Regions from separate parts of the Mesorhizobium sp. C089B genome, predicted to be linked through region 2. Evidence: riboswitches for the same ligand, from Rfam matches in the RefSeq annotation. Region 2 holds a riboswitch; each other region holds the start of a gene.
The links. A riboswitch is a leader RNA that binds a small molecule or an ion and turns the genes downstream of it on or off. The one in region 2 is predicted to bind cobalamin.
Positions count from the first base shown of each region.

Region 1: linked by a shared signal. The riboswitch ahead of metE (5-methyltetrahydropteroyltriglutamate--homocysteine S-methyltransferase) and the one ahead of NLY44_RS11230 (CbtB domain-containing protein) in region 2 are both predicted to bind cobalamin.
Region 3: linked by a shared signal. The riboswitch ahead of NLY44_RS24870 (aromatic ring-hydroxylating oxygenase subunit alpha) and the one ahead of NLY44_RS11230 (CbtB domain-containing protein) in region 2 are both predicted to bind cobalamin.

Region 1 is NZ_CP100469.1:5,815,078-5,818,331, forward strand. Features, by position in the region: gene metE (5-methyltetrahydropteroyltriglutamate--homocysteine S-methyltransferase) at 1-1,296, opposite strand, end outside; cobalamin riboswitch at 1,391-1,592, opposite strand; gene NLY44_RS28510 (adenosine kinase) at 2,001-2,993, opposite strand; gene metK (methionine adenosyltransferase) at 3,102-3,254, opposite strand, start outside.
Region 2 is NZ_CP100469.1:2,213,582-2,216,835, forward strand. Features, by position in the region: gene cobU (bifunctional adenosylcobinamide kinase/adenosylcobinamide-phosphate guanylyltransferase) at 1-446, opposite strand, end outside; gene NLY44_RS11225 (CbtA family protein) at 439-1,242, opposite strand; gene NLY44_RS11230 (CbtB domain-containing protein) at 1,258-1,437, opposite strand; cobalamin riboswitch at 1,474-1,668, opposite strand; gene NLY44_RS11235 (gamma-glutamylcyclotransferase) at 1,736-2,428, opposite strand; gene NLY44_RS11240 (aromatic ring-hydroxylating oxygenase subunit alpha) at 2,563-3,254, shown strand, end outside.
Region 3 is NZ_CP100469.1:5,027,465-5,030,718, forward strand. Features, by position in the region: gene NLY44_RS24860 (DUF680 domain-containing protein) at 36-239, opposite strand; gene NLY44_RS24865 (DUF680 domain-containing protein) at 306-512, opposite strand; cobalamin riboswitch at 1,012-1,213, shown strand; gene NLY44_RS24870 (aromatic ring-hydroxylating oxygenase subunit alpha) at 1,331-2,578, shown strand; gene NLY44_RS24875 (FAD-binding oxidoreductase) at 2,616-3,254, shown strand, end outside.

The DNA of each region.
Region 1 (3,254 bases), 3.1 Mb from region 2:
TCGCTTCGCGCTGTCCTCAATGCTAGCGATCCGCCCCTGAACAAGCGGGTCATGGATCCTCGTGGATGTCACGCGCGTGGCGGCAGCCTCGGCAGACGCTTTCAACGCGCCTGCCACCGCATCCCTGCCTTGGGACAGGGCCCGGGCCAGCAAGACCAGCTCGTCGGTCTTCTGGGCCGCGAAGGCGAGCCACGACCTGATGTCCGCGTCGAGTTCCGTCTCCATGCGCAGATCAATCGGCAGATGCAGCATCGAGCAAGAAGGCGCGATCTCGACGCGGTCCAAGGGCCAGCCGGCGACGATCGGTTTGATGCGGTCGAGAATGGCGGGCAGGTTCGCACGCCAGACGTTGCGGCCATCGATCAAGCCAAGCGAGAGCACCAGATCCTTCGGAGCGAGCCGAGCCACCGTTTCCAGCTGCTCGGGAGCGCGCACGAGATCAATATGCAGGCCGGCCAGGGGCAGAGAAATCGCGGTTTCGAGATTGTCTCCCAGCGACCCGAAATACGTAGCCAGCATGATCTTCAGCTCGGGCGCGGCTTTCGACAGCTGGCCATAGGCGAATTCGAACGCAGCTCGTTCGTTCGGGTTCAGATCGAGGACAAGCGCTGGCTCATCGATCTGCACCCAGTCGGCTCCCGACAGCTTCAGCCTCTCCAGAAGCTGCTCGTAAACCGGCAGCAGCCGCGGTAGGAGCGCGATGGGACCGAACCCCTCGGCAGGCGATTTCGCCAGCTTGAGGAAGGTGATGGGTCCAAGGATGACTGGGCGTGTGTGAATGCCGAGAGCTTTAGCCTCGAGGAAGTAATCGACCGGCTTCGATGACGAGAGGGCGAACGTCTGATCATCATCGAGTTCCGGCACAATGTAGTGGTAGTTGGTGTCAAACCACTTGGTCATTTCCATCGCGGTTACACCAGGTCCATGAGCCTCCTCCTGGTAACCAGCGTGTCCACAATCCTCCGTCTGACCCTGGTTGCCGCGCGCCATTGCGAAGTAGATGTCAAGTGGGACCTCGCCGCTATTCCAGCCGTAACGGGATGGAACGGCCCCGACCATGGCTGCGGTGTCGAGCACATGGTCGTAAAGCGAGAAGTCGTTCGACGGGATTTTCGACACGCCGCGATCGCGCTGCTCTTCCCAGCTAGCGGCACGGAGCGCCTTCGACGTCGTGAGAAGGTCGCCAGCGGACGATGTTCCGGACCAGTAGCTTTCAAGCGCGAATTTCAGTTCTCGCCGACGACCGAAGCGCGGCACGCCGAGCGTTGCTACAGGAATTTGCTGAGAGACAGTCATGTCATACCCCGATGATTGGGGCGTCGGTGACAAGGAAGGCGCTAGCAGGCCGGCATCAACGCCGGGTTGCAGCGGCCACCGAGACACCCCGCCCGTGGACGTAATTCGCGTGGCAGGTCTCCTGGCTCGCGGGGTCATAGCCTCTACCCGTCTTCCTGAGGGTATTCGCCTCAGTGACGTGATTGGGGTTGGCTCGCCGCTAACAGTTGCGGGGGCAGCGCCGGCATCGCACCGGCTTCCCTCTTAGCTCCGCTGCGGCAGCGCCGCACGCGAGAACCACGACACGCAGACAATCACAGCAGTGCGCTCTTTTGTCAATGAGGCATAACGAAATGTTTATGTGGTTATGTGATCGCGCTTTTACGCCTTTGTCTAGCATTGTGAAATATTCAGTCTGCTGCCCGCATTCGGCATCGTGGGACGTGATCGCAAGTCAAGTCCGACGGACGCCGCGAGTTCTCCGTTACCTCAGGAACCTTACTGGCCTTCCCCAAGCTGAGCTTCTGGAAAATGCTGGTGACGATCTGGATGACGGTGAATGCCGTCATGGCAAGCACGCCTTGCACCGCTCCTCCAGCGAGCTTCACGGCAGCAGCATGGGTCAGTTCTCCGAAGCGAATGGCTGTCGCTATCAGCGAGCTTTGACACAGTTCCGCCACTGCGGTCATCGCGTCAGTAGGGCGGCTGGTTAGTTGCCGGCGCATCTACAGCAACCCAGCCCCTTCCGCCTCGCGGCGCAAATTCTGCCTTGGCCTTGGGCCGATCTGCTGGATCACCAGGCCGGCCGCCAGCGAGCCAAGGTGGCCGCAGGTCTTGAGGTTGCGGCCCTGCGTGTAGCCATGCAGGAAACCGGCGGCGTAGAGGTCGCCGGCGCCGGTGGTGTCGACCAACTCCTTGATGGCGGTCGCCTCGATGACCACGGTCTCGTCGCCGCGCACGATCACCGAGCCTTTTTCGGAACGGGTGACGGCGGCAATCTTGCAGTCCTTGCGGATCTGAGCCAGCGCCTCGTCGAAGGATTTTGTCTGGTAGAGCGACTTGATCTCGTGGCTGTTGGCAAAGACGATGTCGACAGTGCCCGAGCGCATCAGCTCGAGGAACTCGTCCCGGTAGCGGTCGACGCAGAACGAATCCGACAACGTCATCGACACTTCGCGTCCGGCCTCGTGTGCGAGCTTCGCCGTCTGCCGGATCGCCTCCTTGGCGCGCGGCGGATCCCACAAATAGCCCTCGAAATAGGTAACCTTGGCGCCGGATGCCTTGTCGGCCTCGACATCCTCAGGGCCAAGCTCGACGCAGGCGCCGAGATAGGTGTTCATCGAGCGCTCGCCGTCGGGCGTGACGAAGATCATAGAGCGCGCCGTCGGCGGCTCGCCCTTGAGCGGCCTGGTGTCGAAGGCGACACCCTGTGCATGGATATCGTGCGCATAGATTTCGCCCAGCGCATCGTTGGAGACCTTGCCGAAGAAGGCGGCGCGTCCGCCGAAGCTGGCTACGCCGGCCGCCGTGTTGCCGGCACTGCCGCCGGAGGCCTCGATCGCCGGGCCCATGCGGCTGTAGAGCAGTTCGGCGCGGCGCGTGTCGATCAGGTTCATCGCGCCCTTGATGATGCCGTTGATCTCGAGGAATGCCTCGTCGCACTGGGCGATGATGTCGACAATGGCATTGCCGATGCAAAGCACGTCATAATCCGGCATCAATGTCTCCGCCAAAAAATCCGAGCCGGCTTCTCGCCACGCCTGCCAGGCGCGGGTCTGCCCGGTGGAAATGGGCTTTCCGCTTGCCAATCCGTTCGCCGGCGGCTCTCACGGGGCGGCGAGTCCTGCCTCGCGACGCAATTCGTCCGCCCTGTCTGTCTTCTCCCAGGTGAAATCAGGCTCTTCACGGCCGAAATGGCCATAGGTCGCTGTATTGCGGTATATAGGGCGTAAGAGATCAAGCATCTTGATAATGCCTTT
Region 2 (3,254 bases):
TGGTTGAGCCGGCCGGCGGCATCGCGGAACCGGCGTGCCAGCGCATTGTCGGGCACGATGCCTTGTCCGACTTCGTTGGAGACCACGAACCACGGTCCGCGCGGCCGCGAAAGCACATCGGCCAGCCGCCGGCACTCCCCCTCCAGATCATGATCGGCCAGCATATGATTGGTCAGCCACAGCGTCAGGCAGTCGACAAGCACCGGCTGGTTGTCCGGCAATGCCTCGAGCGCACCGGCAAGATCAAGCGGGGCGTCGATGGTCGCCCACCCCTCGCCACGGCGCGAGCGGTGCTGCGCGATGCGCTCGCGCATTTCGCCGTCATAGGCTAGCGCGGTGGCGATATAAGCCCATGGCGGCAGCAACGCCGTCGCCAAAGTTTCGGCATGCGCGCTCTTGCCGGAGCGCGCACCGCCGATGATGAAGGTCAAACTGCGATCAGGCAAAGCTGTCGCGCAGGCTGGTCGCGGTGCCGGCGAAGCGCGCGCGCACTACACCGACAACTGCGCCGAGCACCAGCCAGAACACCAGATTGGTCAGCGTCACCGCCACCACGAACTGATGATGCAGGCCCTCCGGGATCGGCGTTACGAAACTGTCAGGCTGCGGCGCGCCGACAATATGCGGGGCGACGATCAGGACGACGGCGAGCACGGTCAGGGGCGCCGACGTGCGGAAGGTGATAAGGGCAAGACCGATCGCCGTTGTCATCACCGTTGCCCACCACCAGATCTGGCGCTGCATGAGATCGGCCGCCGGCATTGCCGGCAGTTCCGGCGGCAGGCCGAGGCCCGGCGCCAGCGTGAACACGGCAAAGCCGGCCAAGCCCCAGAACACGCCCTGGCGCCAGCTGCCGATGCCGCCGGCGAACTCGGAAACCGCCACCAGGACCAGCGCGAAGCCGATGCCGGTGACGATATTGGCGACGACACTGAAGGCGAAACGCTCGAAGCCGTCGGCCGGCGCCCAGCCTTCGTCCTCCGCCGGCGCGGCTGCTTCAGCCGGTGCTGCGCTGCTCACCGCATTTTCCGCCGGCGCGGCGGTGCTCATGGCATCGGTGTCCGCAGCGTTGGCGGCGGGCGCCGCGGCATGCTGATGCTCATGGCCGCCACCAGCCTTTTCGTAGACCTCCGCCTTGAGGATCAGCGGCACGGTGGCGTAGGCCTGCATGCAGGCGAGAGCGACACCCGCCACGAGCCCTGCGATCGCCGCGATGAACACGACGTTGCGAAACAGGTTCATGATGTCAGATCCTCGTCAGTGGCAGGGAAACGCCATCGAATGGCGATAGTCGTGCGCCGCATTGTGGACCGCATCGATATGCGAGAAACCGACAACGCCGACGACGAAAATGCCCAGAAACGCGCTAAGCACGAGCTGCATGAAGCGCGACTGCGAGGAGACGGATGCGCCGAGGGAGACGGAAGCGGTATTCATATCTTGTCCTTTCGCCCTCCACCCGAGGGCATCGAAGTCAGTTCCCTGTCGCCGGCAGGTCTCCTGGCTCGCGGATCAGCGCCCTTCCCCACCTTCCCGAGGAAAAATCCTCAGTGGCTTGGAGAGGACTACCGCACACAGTTGCGGGGGCAGCCACGGCATTGGGCAACAAGTCAGCCCTCACCGCATTCCCTCTTGGTCCCTAACGGAACCGACGACATGCATGACTATAGGCTGAAACGGCCGCATCCGGCAAACCAAATTCCGCCGGCCAACAGCGCGAATGCGCCATGCGGCGTTACGGGTTCAACGCGGTGATCCGCTCGGCAACCAGCCGCTGCAGCCGCCACAGATGGCGATCGTGAATGCCGCGCTCTTCAAGGTTTTTCACCGTGTTGTAGAGATAGTCGGCGCCCGATCCCCAGTGCCCGCAGGACGTGGCCAGCCTTTCGACGATCTTGCCTTCGTCGAGCGGGCCGGAATAGGTCAGGCCGTTGCGGTTGATCACGAAGGCCAATGCCCTGAGCGGTCCGGCCTCGCTTGCAAGCTTCAGCATGCGCGGCCGGTAGCTTGTCGGCTTCAGCGTGACTTCGCGCCGGAAAAGCCGGCCCAACTGCTCGCGCCGGTTATTGTCGGTCAGCCGAAAGGCGACGCCCTTGCATTGTCCGCCACGGTCCAGCGCCATCATCAGGCCGGGGCTGACCTTGGTGCCGCGCCAGCGCGTCATGTTCATGCAAAAGGACCGATGCCAGCCGCGCGCCAGCGCAACGCGGTCCTCGACATAATCTATTTCCGGTTTCCAGATCAGCGATCCATAGCCGAACAGCCATAGCGGTTCGCTATCCGGGAGTTCGACCTGCAATTCATCCAGAAGCGCGTCATAGTCGGCTTCATCGAGATGCATCGCGTCCGGATCAGGCCCGGGGTCCCTGATCTCGCGCCAGCAGCGCGCGACCAGCTCCGGCGTAAGCGACATCTGTCGTGCGGCCACGTCCGAATCCCCCCAATTCCGAATGTCCCATGTCCACGACATGATTATGCGCCGCGCCTGCAACCGGCAATGCGGCACTCTGATTGACAAACGATTTGCCGGGGTGTCGGCTGACGCTTCATAGGAAGCCAGCCATGCATCCCAACCCGAGCGAGCGCGACCCCTATAACGGCCTGAGCCGGGCCGAACCGACGCTACCGTCATCGGCCTATTGGGATAGCGAGGCTTACCAGCGCGATCTCGAGGCCATCTGGTACAAAAGCTGGCTGCTCGTCTGCCGCGAGGCCGATCTTGCCCAGCCTTTGGCATTCAGGACATTCCGCGTCGGCACGCAGGAAATCGTCGTGCTGCGCGACGACACCGGCGAGTTGCGCGCCTTCCACAACACCTGCCGGCATCGCGGCTCGCAGCTTTGCCAGGAAAGCGAGGGCCGGCTGAAAGCGCGGCTCATCACTTGCCCCTACCATGCCTGGTCCTACTCGCTGCGCGGCGATCTCGTGCGCGTTCCCTCGAAATCGCTGCCAGATGGTTTCGACAAGGCAGATCATCCGCTCTACCGGGTGGCGCTGTCGGTGTGGCGCGGCTTTGTCTTTGTGAACCTTCAGCAGGCGACGGCCGGCTCCGCCGAGACCTCCTTCGATCCCGCATCCGGCGACCTCGCCAACTGGCCGCTGGAAACGCTGGTATCAGGCCATGTCCTGCGCAAGGTGATGAACTGCAACTGGAAAATTTTCTGGGAGAACTTCAACGAGTGCCTGCATTGCCCAGGCGTCCACAAGGACCTGTCTCGGCTGGTGCCGATATACGGCCGCGGCCTGATGAGCCG
Region 3 (3,254 bases), 2.8 Mb from region 2:
AGCGGATAAGCCCGCCACGTGCTGGAAACCGGCTTTTAGCGGCCGAAAAGGTTACGGTCGGCACCGTGGGCAGGCGCCTGCTCGGCTGGAGCCGACTTCTCAACCGAAGCCGTATGGCCACTATCGGTCGACGTAATCGCAGGCTGGTTGGCGCCGTTCGAACCGTAGTTGTCGCTGCCGGCGAAAGCGCTGCCGGAGATGGCCAAAACGGCGGCGGCAGCAAGGATGATCTTTTTCATTTCAAATACTCCTGAATTTTTTGGGATCCCGAGAGCGACGGGTTAGCCGCCCTTCTTTGGTCGGGATCAGCGATTGCCGTAGAGGTCGCGGTCGGCGCCCTGAACGACAGGCTGCTTGTCAGCGTGCGCCGGCTTCTGAATGGAAGCCGTATACGAGCTGTCGACCGAGACGGCTGGCTGGTTCGCACCATTGGAACCGTAATTGTCGCTACCGGCGAAGGCGCTGCCGGTGATCGCCAAAACGGCTGCGGCAGTGAGGATGATCTTTTTCATTTTTAGTACTCCAGTTTGTCTGTCCGTCTAGCGGCGTGTCTTGGGAGGAATTCGCGTCGTTCGGACAGCCCCGATGTGGGAAAGCCATAGGCTGGTTTCCAATCACGAAGTTGTTCCGTGTGGACCACGGTCCTGCACCTTGAAATTGTGCCAGGAAGTTCCTCTATGGTCATTTATCGCATTGTTTTCAGTTGCTTATGTCGAACCGAGTGGTTCGCTCCGGTGTCGGTTTCCGGGCCGTCGTTCACACCGTCCTGCACGCATTGTCAACAGAAACGAACCGTTCGGTTCGATTAGAGATTGCTAATAGTAACTTTTCGATACCGTTGAGCCCTTTTTGCCCCCGATCGGAACTGGATCCGCAGCGATTCGAAACGGCGATGATAGCGCCGCAAGACAGGATCTCAGCCCTTCGGTGGTCGGCGGGGCGTATGCCGCGCGTGTCGCGCCGCATGGATATGATGTCGCTTTCATGCCGACGTCGCGATCGCTGCCGTGATTAGATGATCGCATCTCAGGTGCCGCTTCGTGACGACGCAGCGGAGAATTGGGAAGCCGGTCAGAATCCGGCGCTGCCCCCGCAACGGTGGTGGAGTTGAAGTCGCAACGGGAGACCACTGGGCAAGAGCCTGGGAAGGTGTCGCGATGGTCCGCAAGGACAACTCCAGAGCCCGGAAACCAGCCCGAGATGCATAGACTCGACTGATCGCGGTGGGCGGTCAAGAGGTGGATAGTGCATGTCCGGCGCCGCGCCGGCCTGCGTCCGATCCTTCCTCCATCACCACCAAGTTCAGTCCTTAAACCACGAGGACAGAACTATGGATACGCGCAACGACATGCTGAGGCTCCTGAACGGCCGCAAGCAAGGCTTTTCGCTGGAACAGCCCTTCTACACCGACCCGGACTATTTCAAGCTCGACATGGAGCTTATCTGGTATCGCGACTGGCTGTTCATCGGCCATGATTGCGAACTGCCGAAGCCCGGCAGCTATATCACCGTGCAGATCGGCGATTATCCGGTGGTGCTGGTCCGCGACCAGAAGGGCAACATCAACGCCTTTCACAATTCCTGCCGCCATCGCGGCAGCCGTGTCTGCAACACTGAGAAGGGCATGGCGGCAAAGCTTGTCTGCCCCTATCACCAGTGGACCTACGAGCTTGACGGCCGGCTGCTGTTTGCCCGCCAGATGGCCGACGGTTTCGACAAGAGCCAGTTCGGCCTGAAGCCCGTCGCCTGCGAGAGCGTCGGCGGCTACATCTTCATCTGCCTGGCGAAAGAACCTGCCGACTTTGCGCCGATGCGCGCCATGATAGAGCCCTACCTCAAGCCGCACCGGCTGAATGAAGCCAAGGTCGCCTTCGAGAGCACCATCATCGAGAAGGGCAACTGGAAGCTGGTCTGGGAAAACAACCGCGAATGCTATCACTGCGCCGGCAATCATCCAGAGCTGTGCAAGACATTCCCCGAAGCGCCGACGGTGACCGGCGTGCAGGGCGCCGACAGCGATCCGGAGATGCTGGCGCACTGGGCGAAATGCGAGGCGGCGGGCCTGCCGAGCAAGTTCCGCATCGATCCGGCCGGGCAATACCGCGCCACCCGCGCGCCGCTGCTGCGCGATGCCGTCAGCTACACGATGTCGGGAAAGCGCGCGGTGACGAAGAACCTGTCCGACACTGTTGCCGCCGACCGCATCGGCACCTTGATGCACTACCACTATCCGACGACCTGGAACCACATACTGATCGACCATGCGGTCACCTTCCGGGTGCTGCCGATCAGCGCCACCGAAACCGCGGTGACGACCAAGTGGCTGGTGCACAAGGATGCGGTCGAGGGGGTCGACTACAACCTTGAGGAGCTCACCCATGTCTGGACCGAGACCAACGACCAGGACCGCCGCATCGTCGAGGAAAACGCCTTCGGCATCCTGTCTCCGGCCTATGAGCCCGGCCCCTATTCGGAGCTGCACGAGGGCGGCGTGATCCAGTTCGTCGAATGGTACGCGGCCTTCATCGGCCCGCGCCTTGCCGAAGGCGGCCGGCCGGCGCTACGCAGCGTCGCGTGAGCTGGAGCAGGCGAAGAGGGACCAGAGGATGAATGCGATGACGGATCTTGGGCTCTATCGCCATCTTGACCAGATGGCGCCGTGGAACGATAGGCTGCAGGTGCTGGAAGTGATCGGCGTCAGCGACGAGGCGCCCGACGTCAAGACCTTCACCTTCCGCTCCGACAACCAGACCTGGTTCCGCTACAAGCCGGGCCAGTTCCTGACGCTGGAACTGCCGACACCGGACGGGCCGCTGATGCGCACCTACACGCTGTCGTCGTCGCCATCGCGGCCGTTTTCGATCGCGGTGACGATCAAGGCGCAGGCCGGCAGCATCGGCACGCGCTGGATGTTCGACCATCTGGTGCCCGGTTCGCATGTCAAGGCCTACGGACCGGCCGGCGACTTCTCGTTGCACAGCCACCCGGCGGCCAAATACCTGTTCATTTCCGCCGGCTCCGGCGTGACGCCGATGATGTCGATGCTGCGCTGGCTGAACGACTGCGCGCCATGGACCGATGTCGGTTTCGTCAACTGCGCGCGGCGTGCCGAAGAGATCATCTTCCGCAAGGAACTCGAACTGCTCGGCGGCCATATGCCCGGCCTGTCGCTCGGCTTCATGATCGAGGAACGTTCCAGCCGCGAAGGCTGGTACGGCCATATGGGCCGCATCGATGCGATCCGGCTGCCCTTG